DNA from 4 places in the Vibrio sp. CCUG 15886 genome. Region 1 is predicted to be linked to each of the others. Evidence: predicted binding sites of a transcription regulator. Region 1 holds the regulator's gene; each other region holds the start of a gene.

Region 1 (4,194 bases):
GGTAAGTTAATGTCTAACATCACCAAATCAACGCAGCTATTTTGCAAAATATGACGCATCTCGGCACCACTTTCCGCTTCACTTACTGTGTAACCTTCTTTTTGAAAATAACCCGCAAGTTTACTGCGAGTCACTACATCATCTTCTACGACTAATACGTGATAGCTCATTTACACCACTTCATGTCATTTCTGTCTACACGGGCAGATATTCTATTCATAACTAGTAACATTTCTAGTCATACTTCGTTTGAAATGCAAGTATCTTGATTTTTATTGATTCAAAACAAGCTTAATATCAAGCCATTAACAAGCTCAAATATATTTATATTTTTCTTAACAATAGGCGTTATTGTTATTCATTTTTTTTGGTTACACTTATAGGAGATTGATTTAGGAGCGATAAATGATGCAAGAGATAAAAGCCTTTAATGAAAAACGTGCGGAAATATATTGGTGGCTTTCGAGCTTATTTGCCAAAGAGCTGACACAGGAAGAGCTCGATAAATATCAAAGCATGGAAATTAGAGCGTTTTTAACTGGATTGGCTGAAAACGATGCACTGAGACCATCCGTTAACGCCTTCGTCGATGCACTCAATCGTCTTGTTGACCGTCAAGATGCGCAATTGGAATTAGCGGCAGATTTTTGTGACCTATTTTTGAAAACCGCAAAACACGGCGCACTTCCATACGCATCTATTTATCTAACAAAAGATGGCCTACTCAATGGCGAACCAGCACAAAAAATGGACACTTGGCTGAAAAAACATGGTGTGCAGGTCAATCAACAACTGAATGAACCGGCCGATCACTTAGCTATCATGCTCGACTTTCTTGGCAACCTTATCATTCGCTCAAATGAGCTTGAACAAGATCGCCACATGGAAGAAGCCTTCATTGAGCAAAACGCATTTATTCAAGAAATGTTGCTCTCTTGGTTACCTAGCTTCTCTCAACGAGCAGCAGAATATGATGAGTTTGGTTTCTATAACAGTGCAATAAAACTACTTGTTGCGTTTTGTATGCTGGACAGCGACTATTTAGTTGGATAATAATTACGCCCTTATCAATAGAGCAAACACTCGGTTACACTTTAACCACTAAAGTGTGAACGCGGATACACTATTCGCCGTTTGAGTAGGTTGCCACTCTTGCCGTCTCGGTCTAAAATTGAGACCGCAATCGATAAAATATGATTTTAATGCAAACCGCTGAAATACAGCGGTTTTTGTGTTTATTTAAAGCTAAGCTGCTGCTTTTCTAGTGTGTCTTCCTTACAAAGCGAATTCGGAGAAAGGTAGCAAACTGTGTTGCAACAAAGAATCGTAGATTCAAAATGCAACCTTAGACAGGACAATACCTATGGCCACAATTAAAGATGTCGCGCGTCTCGCTGGAGTATCCACGACCACAGTGTCGCACGTAATCAACAAAACGCGTTTTGTTGCAGAAGCCACTCAAGAAAAAGTCATGAAAGCGGTTGACGAGCTCAACTACGCACCGAGCGCAGTAGCGCGTAGCCTAAAGTGCAACACCACTCGTACTATTGGTATGCTGGTCACACAGTCGACCAATTTGTTCTTTTCTGAAGTAATTGATGGCGTAGAAAGCTACTGTTACCGCCAAGGCTATACGCTAATTCTTTGTAATACGGGCGGTATCTACGAGAAGCAACGTGACTACATTCGTATGCTTGCGGAAAAGCGCGTAGATGGCATTTTGGTGATGTGTTCTGACCTCACCGAAGAGCTCCGAGAAATGCTTGATAAGCATGCAGATATTCCTAAAGTGATTATGGACTGGGGTCCAATCAGCTCACAAGCCGATAAAATTATCGATAACTCAGAAGAAGGTGGCTACTTGGCCACTAAGTACCTGATTGATAACGGCCATACAAAAATCGCGTGTTTGAGTGGCCACTTTGAAAAAGCCGCGTGCCAAGAGCGCATCCAAGGCTTTAAACGTGCGATGAAGGAAGCCAATATTACCGTTAACAACGAGTGGATCCTTGAAGGAAACTTTGAATGTGACACGGCTGTGATGGCTGCTGACAAGATCGCGTCATGGCAAGATCGCCCAACTGCGGTCTTCTGCTTCAACGACACCATGGCACTGGGTTTGATGAGCCGCCTTCAGCAGTTAGGCCTTCGCATTCCTGAAGACATCTCTGTTATCGGCTACGATAATATTGAGTTGGCGGAATACTTCTCACCACCGCTAACAACCATCCACCAGCCAAAACGCCGTGTTGGTAAAAATGCATTTGAGATCCTTCTCGAACGCATTAAGGACAAAGAGCATGACAAACGCGTGTTTGAAATGCATCCCGAGTTAGTGGTTCGTGATACCGTCAAAAAAATCAATTAGTTAAGACTAATATTCTAAAGCATCCAAATCTGGATGCTTTTTTTTCATTCTTAGTAAGTGATTTGTTAAGTCAAATTCTGTTAAGTTCTTAAAATCGAGCATTCATTCACTTAACTGCAACTATTATCTGAACCAATGTCACATTTTTTATTTGAAAATGTGATGTTACTTCAATAGAAATCGTATCCTTCTAGAGTCACGCACAGGGCAAACCATTTGAAAAAGTGGGACGCAAAGCCTCCGGCCTAAACCAGACGTTTTTTGGTAGGTAGCGGGGTTACCGATGGCAAAAATGCATAACAACAAGTTTACCCATTAATGACATTGTATTTGCATTGGTTTGCTAATCTCTCGGACCTGATTTGGTGGCGTAATAGTAATTACACCGAGATAACACATCATGGATAAACCGATACTCAAAGATTCAATGAAGCTTTTTGAGCAACTTGGTGCGATAAAATCTCGCTCAATGTTTGGCGGATTCGGCCTTTTTGCAGATGAGACCATGTTCGCACTTGTGGTGAAAGACCAGCTTCATATTCGCGCAGATCAAAAATCAACATTACTTTTTGAAAAGCAAGGACTCAAACCATACGTTTATACTAAGCGTGGTTTCCCTGTTGTCACTAAGTACTACGCGATTTCAGACGCGCTATGGCAAGACCAAAATGCACTACTCAACGTAGCCAAACGTGCATTGGCCAGTGCTAATAACGATAAACAACAGCAAGCAACAGCAAAACCTGAACGATTAAAAGACCTGCCTAACCTGCGTTTAGCCACCGAACGAATGCTTAAAAAGGCGGGAATAGAAACAGTCGAGCAGTTGGAGTCTCAAGGCGCGGTTCGTGCATACGAAGCGATTAAAAACACCCACAGTGGTGCCGTGAGCTTAGAGCTGCTTTGGGCGTTAGAGGGAGCCATCAATGGTACGCACTGGAGTGTGATTCCTCAGCAACGTCGAGACGAATTAGTGAATAAATTGTCTTTGTAGACAAGCACGTTTATTATTTCTTATAGATTAAAACCACATCAAAATGATGTGGTTTTTTTATATCGTTTGAAAGATTTTCTGTCTCAATCAGGTCTGATAACCAAGCTATCTGGAGAAAAATTGAATGAACAAAAAACTCGTATTCGGAATCTTGCTTATCGCGACCATTATTTTATTGGCGGTTAATTTTAGTCAATACCTCACACTCGACAACGCTAAAGCACAACAACTTGCCCTGAACAGTTTTATTGAAGAAAACTTTCTGTTTGCTTCAATAAGCTATTTTGTCATTTACGTTGGTCTTACCGCCTTTTCAGTACCAGGAGCAACCGTCGTCACACTATTGGGCGCTGCTCTGTTTGGTTTTTGGTATAGCCTACTGCTTGTCTCATTTGCCAGCACCATTGGAGCAACCATCGCATTTTTGAGTAGTCGCTACCTACTAAAAGATTGGGTGCAGGCACGTTTTGGAGACAAACTTAGCGCGATCAACCAAGGCGTTGAAAAGGATGGCGCCTTTTATCTATTTTCGTTACGCCTGATCCCAGTCTTCCCATTTTTCCTTATTAACTTGCTGATGGGTTTAACACCAATTTCCATTGGTCGTTACTATCTTACTAGCCAGATCGGCATGCTACCTGGCACGGCTGTTTACCTAAATGCGGGGACACAATTGGCCGACATCAACTCGTTGTCGGGGATACTTTCACCAACAGTATTAGCCTCATTTGCGTTACTGGGTGTCTTTCCTATCGCTGTAAAATGGATCATGAGTAAATTTAGACCTCAACTCTCTTCATAAAAGGAATTCACTTATGAAGATATTCACCGC
Region 2 (4,194 bases), on a different contig from region 1:
TCTATACACAAAGCATATGTCAGATTCGGTAAATGGAAAGGGAGGAAATTGCTTGTCCAAAAAATGATACAGTGAGTTCGACTTTGAGATGAGCAGAGTTAGATGGTCGATGAAGAGAGAAGCGTCTCTACTCCTGGAGATTATCAAGCCTTTTCTTTACTAATCCTATGGCGCATAATATCTGCACAGGGCAAGAGGGAAACATGAAGACCATAGATAGGATCATTCAATCCATAAAACGAGATGGGGCGGTTACCGCAAAGCAAATAGCGACTGATTTGGGTATGACAACCATGGGGGCCCGCCAACATTTGCAGAGTCTGGAAGAGGATGGTCTGGTGCATTTTCACGATGTGAAGGTGAAAATTGGCCGTCCAACTCGTCATTGGTCTTTAACGCAAAAGGGACATGATCAGTTTGCTGATCGTCATGGCGAGTTAACGATTCAGGTTATCGATGCCGTAGAGGCGTTGTTTGGTGCTGAGGGCCTAGCAAAGGTGGCGGCAGAGCGTGAACAAAAAACGTTTTTGCACTATCAAAAGGCGTTAGCTACGTGTTTGGATCTGATCAGTCGACTCGAAACGCTTACCCTGATGAGAGAAGAAGAAGGCTACATGGCAGAGCTAGAAAAGACGGATGAAGGCTACCTGCTGACGGAAAACCATTGCCCGATCTGTAAAGCGGCGCAACGCTGCCCAAGTTTGTGTCAGTCGGAGTTGAATGTGTTCCAAAAGTTGCTTGGTGATGAGTGCCACATCGAGCGCAGTGAGCACATTATTGAAGGCCAGAGGCGTTGTGCTTACCGCATTATAATCGCGAATGGTGGATAGATATTCTGTGTAAGACTTTTAATGAAGAGGGCTGCCTACTAGGCAGCCCTCTTTTCATGTTCTCTTTGTATGTTAAAGAATGATCGCTTTCACTTCGTCATCTTTGCGCTCAAGATAATGAATCGACTTGATACGACGAATGGTTCGACAACGGCCACGAATCAGCAATGTTTCGGTGGTTGCAATATTGCCTTGACGGCTGATGCCTTCAAGTAGATCGCCTTTAGTGATGCCTGTTGCGGAGAAAATGACATTATCACTGCGTGCCATGTCTTCCAGTTTTAGCACTTTGTTCGCTTCCACGCCCATTTCAGCGCAGCGCTCGAGCTCGAAATCCGCAAACTTGCGGTTTTCTTCGTTATCGCCTTTTACTTCGTTACGAGGTAAAAGACGACCATGCATGTCGCCATCCAATGCGCGAATGACGGCCGCTGAGACAACCCCTTCAGGTGCACCACCAATACAGTACATCACGTCAACTTCACTGTCTGGCATGCAGGTAAGAATCGAAGCGGCTACATCACCATCCGGCACAGCGAAAACACGAACACCCATGCGTTGCATCTCGGCGATCACCTCATCATGACGAGGCTTCGCAAGGGTAATCACCACCAAGGTATCAAGCGTTTTTCCAAGCGCTTGTGCGATGTTCTCGAGGTTTTCTTTAAGTGGCTTGTTGAGATCGATCACTCCTTTTGCACCAGGGCCAACCACCAGTTTTTCCATGTACATATCCGGTGCTTTTAAAAAGCTCCCTTTTTCACCGGCAGCCAGTACCGCAAGAGCGTTTGATTGGCCCATAGCGGTCATGCGCGTCCCTTCGATTGGATCGACCGCGATATCCACTTCATCACCACCTAGGCCAACATTTTCGCCAATGTAAAGCATCGGGGCATCGTCGATTTCACCTTCACCAATAACAATTTCGCCACTGATGTCGGTTTTATTCAGCAGGGTGCGCATGACTTCTACTGCAGCGCCATCCGCCGCGTTTTTGTCACCACGGCCTAGCCATTTATAACCCGCTAGAGCAGCGCCTTCTGTGACGCGGGAAAAGGCCATCGCTAAATCGCGTTTCATGTTGTCTCCAAAAAAGTGTTAAATCGAAGGAAGAGTAAAATTGCCGCGATTCTAGCACAAAATGTAGGGAAAACGTTTGCTAAATTCAGTTTAAAGGCGAAAATCGAGGTGCGAGGTGCGAGGTGCGAGGTGCGAGGTGCGAGGTGCGAGGTGCGAGGTGCGAGGCCCAAGGCATAAACGCTCTTAGGGCCTCGTATGTGGTGTCTAGGGTTTTCCCTAGAAGCGGAGAATTACTCGACGTCTTCCATTTTGCCAAGAAGCGCGCGAATGCGTTCTTGCCATTGAGCATGCTCTTGTTGAGTTTGCTGCGCTTTTTGCTCAAGTTGTTCACGTTGAGCGCGTAGTTCATTCGCTTCCGTTTCCAACTTAGCTTTGTCTTCTTTAAGCTCGTCTACTTCCATTTGTAGCAAAGCGATAGTATCGACAGCGGTCTGAATTTTAGCTTCTAGTTTTTCTAATACTTCAAAAGACATCTTGGCCTACCTATATTGATTCGGTTACGAGTGTAGCCCTTGCTACTACTCAAGTCTGTTAGCCTCATTCTACTCAGCACAAGGCCGAGAAACACGCCCTATATTGAATAATTTGCATCATTCGGTCAAAAAAACAGCGCATCTTTACGCCGCGCTGACTTTTGCTCTGTTTTGACTGCTTGCTCAATAGAAAAAAGCGTCAAAGTGACGCTTTTTTCTCTTTAATCGAGCAGCTCTGGCTCTTCTTCATCTTCTTCAAGATCGGCACTGAGAGGCTCTTGGGAGAGAATGATGCCCGTTGTATCTGCATAGAGGTAGTCTTCTGGAAGGAAGGTCACCCCACCAAAATTGACGGGAACATCCACTTCGCCAACACCCTGCATGGCAGCACCCACTGGAATAGAGGCTAAAGCTTGAATGCCGATATTCATATCTTCCAGCTCGTCCACTTCACGCACACAGCCGTAGACAACGATGCCTTCCCATTCGTTCTCTTCCGCTATCGCGGCAAGTTCGCCGTCAAGTAATGCTCGGCGCAATGAACCACCACCATCAACCAAAAGTACACGGCCAACACCATCTTGTTCCAGCGTTTCTCGAATGAGGGCATTGTCCTCAAAACACTTGACTGTGGTGATTTGTCCGGCAAAGGAAGCGCGGCCACCAAAGTTACTGAACATAGGCTCGACTACATCCACTTGGTCCATATAGATATCGCAAAGGGCTGAAGTGTTGTATTCCATGGCATACCTTCTTTGGTCAACGAGATTTCTTTTGAGTATATCCGTGCATTAAGTCATTGCAATGACAATTAATGATTAACTAACAAGAGTTTGAGCTACCACAACAGTTGCAAACAAAATATTGGTGACGAGTGAGCATTTCACGACGACTGGCATCATAGGGGCAATTTGTGCAGGTTTCTCTGTTTGCCAAACGGCTTTACCATGATTAAAGAGCACTATTAGGCTGAATAAAAATGGCAGACAGAGCCAAATGGAGCTAGGTTGCAGCAACAAGTAACTTGCAAAGGCCATTAAGGCGCCACCGAGTAAAGCGAAATGGTACTGTTTCGCACGTTGTTGCCCAAGTCGTACGGCAACGGTGCGTTTGCCACAGGCCGCATCATTCTCAATATCACGCATGTTGTTGATATTGAGCACGGCAACGGCCAATAATCCACATCCCAAAGAAGGCAGCAGCAGTGCGGTATCTAAGTGGCCAGTGTGGAGAAAGTAAGTGCCCGATACACCCAGTAAACCAAAGAAAATAAACACAGACAGATCACCCAGCCCAACATAGCCGTACGGCTTGCTACCCATGGTATAAGCGATGGCGGCAAAGATGGCCAATACGCCGAGACCAATAAACGCAAGAATACTTTGCAGGCTGCTCAATGCGTAAAACACCAGACACAAGCCGGAGATCATGGTCAAAATGATATTAAACATAATGGCTCGTTTCATCGCTTGAGCAGAAACCGCACCAGACTGCATGGCACGCATTGGCCCTAATCGTTTGTCGTTATCAGTCCCTTTCACGGCATCGCCATAATCGTTTGCTAAGTTAGAAAGGATTTGCAATAGCGTTGCGGTAACAAAGGAGAGTAACGCGATCACAGGTGAAAATTGACCGAATGAATAGGCTAATACGCTGCCAGTTAAAATGGAAACAAGCGCTAAAGGAAGTGTTTTCGGACGAGCGGCATCCAGCCAGATACGCAATGACTGATTCATGAATTTTTCGTGCTAGTAAATAGAATCGTCAGTATACGAAGAAAAGCGCACTGAAGAAAGGTTAGCTTAAGGGAG
Region 3 (4,194 bases), on a different contig from region 1:
CCTGCTCGATAAAGCCGCGGTTCAAGAGTTACTGCCTGCTGGGTTGTATGACCAACAACTGACCATAGGGCAAGCGCTGCACATTATCCATCGTCCTTCGCCGGAGATTAATCTGGAACTGTTCGACGAAGGAAAGCACCCAGCCCAAATCCGCTTAATTATGGAAGAGTTGCTGGCTCAGAACTTATCCATGCTCGCCGTGCGCAGCAAAGGTCAGCAAGATGTCGCGTTGCCACTGCCCCCCGTCCACCAGCTTAAACAACAACTGTTAGCTCAACTGCCTTTTTCTCCGACCAATGCCCAAGCGCGGGTGGTGCAAGAGATTGAAGAAGATTTGCAAAAAGCGCATCCGATGATGCGTTTGGTGCAAGGGGATGTCGGCTCGGGTAAAACCTTAGTGGCAGCCTTGGCCGCGGTACGCGCTATCGAACATGGCTACCAAGTGGCGCTGATGGCGCCCACCGAACTTCTGGCCGAGCAGCACGCGATCAACTTCGCCAATTGGTTTGAAAAAATGGGCATTCCCGTTGGCTGGCTCGCTGGCAAGCTCAAAGGTAAAGCCAAAGAAGCCGAATTAGCCCGCATTGCCAGTGGCGAAGCGAAAATGGTGGTCGGGACACATGCGCTGTTCCAAGAACACGTGGTGTTTGACCATCTTGCTCTTGTGATCATTGATGAACAGCACCGCTTTGGCGTGCATCAACGCTTGGAACTGCGCGAAAAAGGCGCCAAACAAGGCGCTTACCCACATCAACTGATCATGACTGCTACACCGATCCCTCGCACATTGGCCATGACCGCTTATGCCGATTTGGAAACATCGGTGATCGACGAGTTACCGCCGGGACGAACCCCTATCCAAACCGTCGCGATTCCCGACACCAAACGCGAGGACATTGTCGAGCGCATTCGTCATGCCTGCCTCAATGAGGGTAAGCAGGCGTATTGGGTCTGTACCCTGATTGATGAATCGGAAGTATTGGAAGCCCAAGCGGCAGCAGAAACCGCCGAAGAGCTGCAACGTAAATTGCCTGATGTGCGCATTGGTTTGGTGCACGGCCGAATGAAACCAGCTGAAAAACAAGCGGTGATGCAAGCGTTCAAAAACAATGAATTGCATCTTTTGGTGGCCACCACAGTGATCGAAGTCGGTGTCGATGTGCCCAACGCCAGCTTAATGATCATCGAAAACCCCGAGCGCTTGGGTCTCGCACAATTGCACCAGTTGCGCGGTCGCGTCGGTCGAGGCTCAGTAGCAAGCCACTGCGTATTGCTCTATCACGCTCCGCTGTCCAAAACGGCGCAAAAGCGCCTCTCGGTGCTGCGCGAAAGTAACGATGGTTTCGTCATTGCTCAGCGCGACCTTGAGATCCGCGGGCCAGGTGAGCTGCTCGGCACCAAACAAACTGGCCTGGCGGATTTCAAAATTGCCGATCTCGTCCGCGATCAGCGACTGATCCCTGAAGTTCAACGCGCCGCACGCTACATTCACCACAATTACCCACAAAATGCCGCCGCGATTATTGAACGCTGGTTGGGCGAGCGTGATATTTATTCTAAGGCGTGATCCACGCCTTTCATTGACCATTTTCTCTTCGTTCCCTGTCGAATCCATCATCCTGTTTAGTCAATACAAATAGCAAACGATTGCTTTTTAGAATAATCGCCCTATAATGCCGCACAAATTGTGAGGATGACTTTTCTCACCTTCCCAACCAGAGCGGATTTCTGAATAACAGCAATCACAGATGATGACATCCGTTCACCTTGGCCTCCCATTCAGCGAGCGCTAAGTCTGCGTACAACAATTAGGAACATACCATGACAACGCCGAACCCGACGCGTAAAACGGATCTGATCTATCAACTCAACGATCGTCCACCTTTGCCTCAAACTTTGTTTGCTGCACTGCAGCACTTGCTGGCGATGTTTGTCGCTGTGATCACCCCATCCTTGATTATTTGCCAAGCGCTTGGCGTGTCTGCCGAACAAACCAACACCATCATCAGCATGTCGCTGTTTGCTTCGGGCATTTCTTCCTTTATTCAAATCCGCACTTTTGGTCCGATTGGTTCTGGGCTGCTGTCCGTACAAGGCACCAGTTTTAACTTCTTAGGTCCGATTATCGGAGCTGGTTTAGCGCTGAAGGCAGGCGGCGCCAGCGTTGAGAGCATGATGGCGGCGATTTTTGGCACCATTTTGGTTGCCTCGTTTGCAGAGATTCTCCTTTCGCGCGTGTTGGAATACGCGCGTCGCATCATTACGCCATTGGTTTCTGGCATCGTCGTGACCTTAATTGGCTTAACCCTGATTCAAGTCGGCTTGGTATCAATGGGCGGCGGCTACGCGGCCCTGGGCGATGGCACTTTTGGCAGCCTCGATAAGTTGGCGCTGGCAGGGACGGTACTGGGCCTGATTGTGTTACTCAATCGCACCAAAAACCCTTACGTACGCGTGGCGTCGATTGTGATTGCCATGTTGGTGGGCTATGTCATGGCCTATTTCATGGGCATGGTAGACACTCGCCAAGCCAGCAGCAGTAGCGCACTGATTGCCTTGCCAATCCCAATGCAGTTTGGTCTGAGTTTCGACTGGTCGCTGTTTATTCCACTGGTTCTGATTTTCCTCATCACCGCGCTGGAAGCCATTGGTGATATTACCGCCACCTCGGAAGTGTCTGGCGAACCAGTCAAAGGCCCGGTGTATATGAAGCGCATTAAAGGCGGCGTATTGGCCGACGGTCTGAACTCGGCATTAGCGGCGGTATTCAATAGTTTCCCAAACTCCACTTTCAGCCAAAACAACGGCGTGATCTTGCTAACGGGTGTCGCAAGCCGCTACGTCGGTTACTTCATCGCCGGCATGTTGGTACTGCTTGGGCTGTTCCCTGGCGTGGCTGGTTTTGTTCAGTTGATTCCGGAACCGGTTTTAGGCGGTGCAACCATCGTGATGTTCGGCACCATCGCCGCTGCAGGTGTGCGCATCATTTCTCGAGTTGACCTCGATCGCCGTGCCATTCTCATCATGGCACTGTCATTCTCGATGGGTTTAGGCATTGCGCAGAAACCGGAGATTTTGCAGTTTATGCCTGAGTTCATTAAGAGCATTTTCTCTTCCGGCGTTGCTGCTGGCGGCATTACCGCGATTGTGCTTAACCTTCTTCTGCCTGAAAAGCTTCAGGACGAAGAAGAGGAAAAGGCGCACGAGCCCGCGACTGTAAAGCGCTAATCTACACAAAGAAAAAGGGTTGCCGACTGTGGCAACCCTTTTTTAACCCAATGACCCTTCCTAAATAAGGTTACGACTAACGTTCGCTGGTCGGAAAGCTCAACTGTACTTTGAGCCCACCTTCGCTGCGGTTGTTCACCACCACCGAGCCGTGATGCTGGCTGACAATACGTTTGACAATGGCCAGCCCTAAGCCTGTTCCTTCGCTACCACGAGCCGTATCGCCACGGGTGAAAGGTTCAAACAACTTCGCCACTTGTGATTTTTCAATCCCTGGGCCGTTATCTTCCACACACACCCACACCAACTTGCTGTCTGCGGTCATCCCCGTGCTGATTTTCACCCATCCATTACCGTAACGCAGTGCATTGACCACTAAGTTGCTAACGGCACGCTTAATTGCGATCGGGCTGCCAAAAGCGGTGCGAATCGAAGGCTGGAAGGCGGTCTCAATCTGCACTTCGTAACCCCCTTCGGAGCTCGCTACATCCCCAGAAATACCATTGATGTCGACCTCGGTGAAACTTTGCGTATTCACTGGTTTGAGGTAGTCCATAAACTGGCTGATGATCTCATTACACTCTTCAGTATCACTGATGATCCCTTCCGCTAAATAGCTGTCTTCTGGTGACATCATTTCAGTCGCAAGGCGAATTCGTGTTAACGGCGTTCTTAAATCATGGCTAATACCCGCCATCAACAACGCGCGGTCAGCTTCCAACTCTTGAATGCCGCGAGACATTTGATTGAACGCGCGCGTCACTGCACGGATCTCTGTAGCCCCTTTTTCTGGCAGCGGTGGCGGGATTTCCCCTCGACCGACTTCCTTGGCCGCCTTCTCCAGCGCGATGAGTGGCCGGTTTTGTAAACGGATAAACAGCCAACCACCAGCGATGATCAACAGCGCCACAATCAAACTGTTGCGAAACAGTGGAGCGAAATCTTCTTCTTGCAGTTCAGAGAGCG
Region 4 (4,194 bases), on a different contig from region 1:
TGTTGGCCATGTTGAAATCGAAGGTCGCATCAACAGCCTCGATGACAACAACGGTACGTTTAAATTGGGCGCTGGCATTACAGTAAATTACGACAATGGTACCTTTATTAAACCGCATCAACCACTTGAAAACGGTCAATGGGTAGAAATTGAAGGCCAATTTGCCAATAACGTGTTTGCCGCCAGCGAGATTGAGATCGAATCTTACGATGATCTTGATGACGACAACGAAATCGAAGGCATTGTCACTTGGGTGGCAGGCGATAAATCGCAGTTCGAGTTGAACTACCGTGGCATGTTTACCGTCGATGCTCACACTCGCTTTGAAGATGGCCACAAAGGTCTATTGGTCGCAGGGGCAGAAGTGGAAGTCACCGCGCAATCAAGTACAAGCAACGAGCTGCTTGCGCGTGTGGTGGAGTTTGACGAACAAGATCACGACAGCAATTGGGACGATCATGAGTTTGAGTGCGATGGTCTGGTGACTCTCCACGATAACGAGCAACGTACTATCACCATGGAATGTTCCGATGACGGCGTTAGTCTTGGCGAGAAAATTATCTATATTGATGCCAATACGCGCTTTGAGCACATTCAAGAGTCGGAGCTGCAAGGTGCCTACATTGAAGCCGAAGGCATCATGTTGAATCAACAATACGTTGCACGCGAAATTGAACGCGATATCGATTAATCCGCGTTGATATTGCACAGCAGGTGAGTGATTGACGTCGTCATCACTCAATCGCAAAAAGGCAGAGGAAATCCTCTGCCTTTTTCTTATTTATCAAAACGATAGCGAATAAAAACAAATAATGACAGTACGATGCTTCACTTTGTCCAGAGGCGCGTAAGCATCGACTGTCATCTGTTTTCTTATCGCTTACAGGCTTAAAATCACGCCCGCAATCGATGCGCTCATCAGGTTCGCCAAGACACCTGCGGTAATTGCACGGAAGCCGTATTTCGAGATGAACGAGCGTTTTTCAGGCACCAAGCTACCCAAACCACCGATCAACATCGCCATTGTGGAGATGTTAGCAAAACCACACAAAGCAAAGGTCACGATCGCTTGCGAGTGTGCACTCAGATCTTGTTTCACTTGCATGAGCTGAATAAACGCTACGAATTCGTTCACCACAATTTTATTGCCGATCAGAGAACCCGCGGTAATGGCTTCATGCCATGGAATACCCAACAACCAAGCGACTGGCGCGAATAGGTAGCCCAAAATCAACTCAAAGCTAAGAGAGATGCCAAACCAACTGCCGACCCAGCCCAACAGGCCATTCAGCAGTGCAATCACGCTGACAAACGCCAGTAAGGTTGCCCCTACCGCTACCGCGATACGCAAGCCCGACATCGCACCGTCTGCCATCGCTTCCACCACGTTGGTCGCTTTTGGCATCTCAACGTTTTCCATCTGCACATCTTCCGCCTGAGCTTCAGTTTCAGGCATCAAGATTTTGGCCATCAAAAGACCAGCAGGTGCCGACATAAATGCCGCAGCAATCAGGTAGTTCAGTTCCACACCCAAAGAGGCGTAACCGACTAAGGTACCGCCTGCTACTGAAGCAAGGCCACAGGTCATGACGGCAAAGAATTGCGAGTCACTCATGTGCTTTAAGTAAGGTTTCACCACCAACGGGGCTTCAATCATGCCAACGAAGATGTTGGCGGTTGCAGAAAGCGATTCAGCACGGCCAGTCCCTAACAACTTTTGTAGGGCGCCACCAATCAAGTTGATTACTTTCGGCATCAATCCAATATGGTAAAGGCCTGAGATCAAGGCAGAGAAGAAGATGATGATACCAAGAACGTTAATCGCGAAAGTAAAACCGCCGGTTGCCAAACCGCCGAACAGAAAAGCGATGCCTTCCTGTCCATAGTTAATCAAATTTGAAACCGCGCCCGTCACGCCATTTAGCGCATTTTTACCCGCAGGTACATACAGCACCAACAACGCAAAGGCCACTTGCAATGCAAACGCCAATCCCACCGTTTTAAGACGGATATTTTTTCTATTGGTAGAAAGCAGCCAAGCAAAAAGCAAAATGGCTACGACACCCAAGAGTGAGTTCATAGTGATTATTTCCAGAGAGGGGGAACAAGGAAGGCGCGGATTGTATTACCAGCATCGTAAGATGCAAGTCGAGAATGTTAACAAGGTGGTTCATTAGAAAAACGCAATAAAACCACAAGTCTTAACTTATTGAATAAAAACAAGATAAACGTTTGCTTTGTTTTATTGTTTCCATATGGAAAATATGTTTCTGGAAATAGAAAATATTTGTGACTCAAATCACTCTAATCAGGGAAGCTGACATAGGGCTCCAGCTGTTTGTCCCAATGACACGGCGTACCGATTTTTTGTTTAATGAAATCGATGACAGCGGAGGTTTTTTTCGGCATATGCTGGCGGCTAGGATACACCGCATAAAATGGCATTTCCTGATTCGCGCGCCAATCTGGCAACAGTTGAATCAGTTTCCCAGTTCTAAACTCATCACCAAGCAAGTAGGTCGCCAGATAGCCAATCCCCCACCCTGAGATCGCCGCGTCTCGAACCGCCTCAGCCAGATCGACCGAATAATTACCCGATACCTTGACGCTAAGGTGCTCCCCTTGGCGGCGAAACGCCCAACTGGTGTAGTCGCGCTCCCAGCTTCGGTAAATCAGGCAGTTGTGATTGGCGAGATCATTGGGCTCCTTCGGTGCATCATGCTGCAGCAAATAGTCAGGAGACGCCGCGACAACGAACTGACAATCCGCTAAACGCTGAGCAATGTAGCCTTCTGGTAAATGTTCATGATTGGTGATCCAGAGATCCAACCCTTCTTGCAGCATGTCGACTTTGTAATCAAACAGATGCATTTCCACTTGCAGTAGCGGGTATTTCTGGCGCAGTTCATCAATGGCAGGGAGAATATGCAAAGTACCAAAGGATTGCGACAAGCCAATTCGTACTAAACCGGCAATTTCATCGCGCTGGCTCTCCATTTCATGCTGCGCATTATTCACCGCCTGCACCACTTGCTGGCAATGGTGATAGAAGGCCAATCCTGCTTCAGTTGGTGTAAAGCTGCGCGTGGTGCGTTGGATCAACTTGATCCCCAACGATGCTTCGAGTTGTGCCAGTTGCTTACTGACATGAGAAACCGACACCGCTAAGCTCTTAGCTGCAGAAGTGAAGTTTTGATGTTTGACGAGGGCGGCAAAAACCACCATTTGTGCTGCGCGTTCAGATAACATGTTTATCGCTGTTGGCTTGTGGCTAACACCACAAGCCGAATTGAATTAATTTTTGATGCGGTCAGCCAAATGGCTCACTGCCAGTGCAAAGTAATGCGAGCGATTCCACTTCATCAACACATTGTAGTTGTTGTAGACCAGATAAGCGCGGCCATTTTCATCATCGGGCATCACTAACCAAGCTTTAATGTCTTCGTTTAGCTTAGGTAATGGGCGTCCATTGATGCTGGTAATACCCAGTTTTTTCCATTCCTGCAGGTATTTGCCTTTCGCCTCTTCTCGCCCTTCTAGCTCAAGTTCAAACCCTTTCGGCACGCGTACTTGGCGACCCCAAGTGTATTTATCATCCCAACCCGATTGGCTGAGGTAACTGGCTGTTGAAGCAAACACATCGGCTTTGGTATTCCAGATGTCTTTCTTGCCATCACCGTTACCGTCTGCCGCATAGGCAAGGAAAGAGCTTGGCATAAACTGACACTGGCCCATCGCGCCTGCCCAAGAGCCTTTGAAGTTTTCAAACTCAATATGCCCTTGGTCTAAGATTTTCAGCGCAGCCATGGTTTCGGCACGAAAGAAGGCTTCACGACGCCCTTCATAGGCCATGGTTGATAAAGCATCGACCACAGGGAAATTGCCGGTGAACTTACCAAAGTTACTCTCAACGCCCCACAACGCGACAATAAAGCGCGCTTGTACGCCATAGCGATCCGCAATCTGGCTCAATTCAGCGTAATGCTTTGCATAGAGATCTTTGGCTTGTTTCACTTTCCAATCGGGCACCGCACGAGGAAGATATTCATCCAGCGTTTGTTTTTTCTCCGGTTGGTTGCGATCGGCTTTTACCGCTCGTGGCTTAAATTGCACATCGCGAAAGGCTTGCTCTATGGTTTGAGCCGAAATGCCTTCTTCTGCCGCTTGGGCTTTTAAACGCTCAAGATACTGCTC

The links. Region 1 encodes PurR, which represses purine synthesis genes. Its sites were predicted from a motif close to TNANGNAAACGTTTNCNTNA; they were not measured.
Region 2: glpX (class II fructose-bisphosphatase) is a predicted target of PurR. The motif match lies at 1,975-1,994, and genes of this name have one in related genera.
Region 3: PQQ36_RS16820 (uracil-xanthine permease family protein) is a predicted target of PurR. The motif match lies at 1,636-1,655, and genes of this name have one in related genera.
Region 4: PQQ36_RS15125 (NupC/NupG family nucleoside CNT transporter) is a predicted target of PurR. The motif match lies at 2,221-2,240, and genes of this name have one in related genera.

The regions. Positions count from the first base shown of each region.
Region 1 covers NZ_JAQQBT010000003.1:32,847-37,040, reverse strand. The annotation lists gene torR (two-component system response regulator TorR) at 1-170, opposite strand, end outside; gene torD (molecular chaperone TorD) at 406-1,053, shown strand; gene purR (HTH-type transcriptional repressor PurR) at 1,364-2,368, shown strand; cyclic di-GMP riboswitch class I at 2,565-2,653, shown strand; gene PQQ36_RS08740 (TfoX/Sxy family DNA transformation protein) at 2,769-3,362, shown strand; gene PQQ36_RS08735 (TVP38/TMEM64 family protein) at 3,487-4,164, shown strand; gene PQQ36_RS08730 (putative signal transducing protein) at 4,178-4,194, shown strand, end outside.
Region 2 covers NZ_JAQQBT010000018.1:4,671-8,864, forward strand. The annotation lists gene PQQ36_RS19525 (helix-turn-helix transcriptional regulator) at 204-830, shown strand; gene glpX (class II fructose-bisphosphatase) at 903-1,910, opposite strand; gene zapB (cell division protein ZapB) at 2,141-2,383, opposite strand; gene rraA (ribonuclease E activity regulator RraA) at 2,605-3,126, opposite strand; gene PQQ36_RS19545 (1,4-dihydroxy-2-naphthoate polyprenyltransferase) at 3,202-4,119, opposite strand.
Region 3 covers NZ_JAQQBT010000011.1:32,700-36,893, forward strand. The annotation lists gene recG (ATP-dependent DNA helicase RecG) at 1-1,567, shown strand, start outside; gene PQQ36_RS16820 (uracil-xanthine permease family protein) at 1,822-3,228, shown strand; gene envZ (two-component system sensor histidine kinase EnvZ) at 3,305-4,194, opposite strand, start outside.
Region 4 covers NZ_JAQQBT010000008.1:69,960-74,153, forward strand. The annotation lists gene PQQ36_RS15120 (DUF5666 domain-containing protein) at 1-691, shown strand, start outside; gene PQQ36_RS15125 (NupC/NupG family nucleoside CNT transporter) at 881-2,080, opposite strand; gene PQQ36_RS15130 (LysR family transcriptional regulator) at 2,305-3,249, opposite strand; gene PQQ36_RS15135 (lytic murein transglycosylase) at 3,295-4,194, opposite strand, start outside.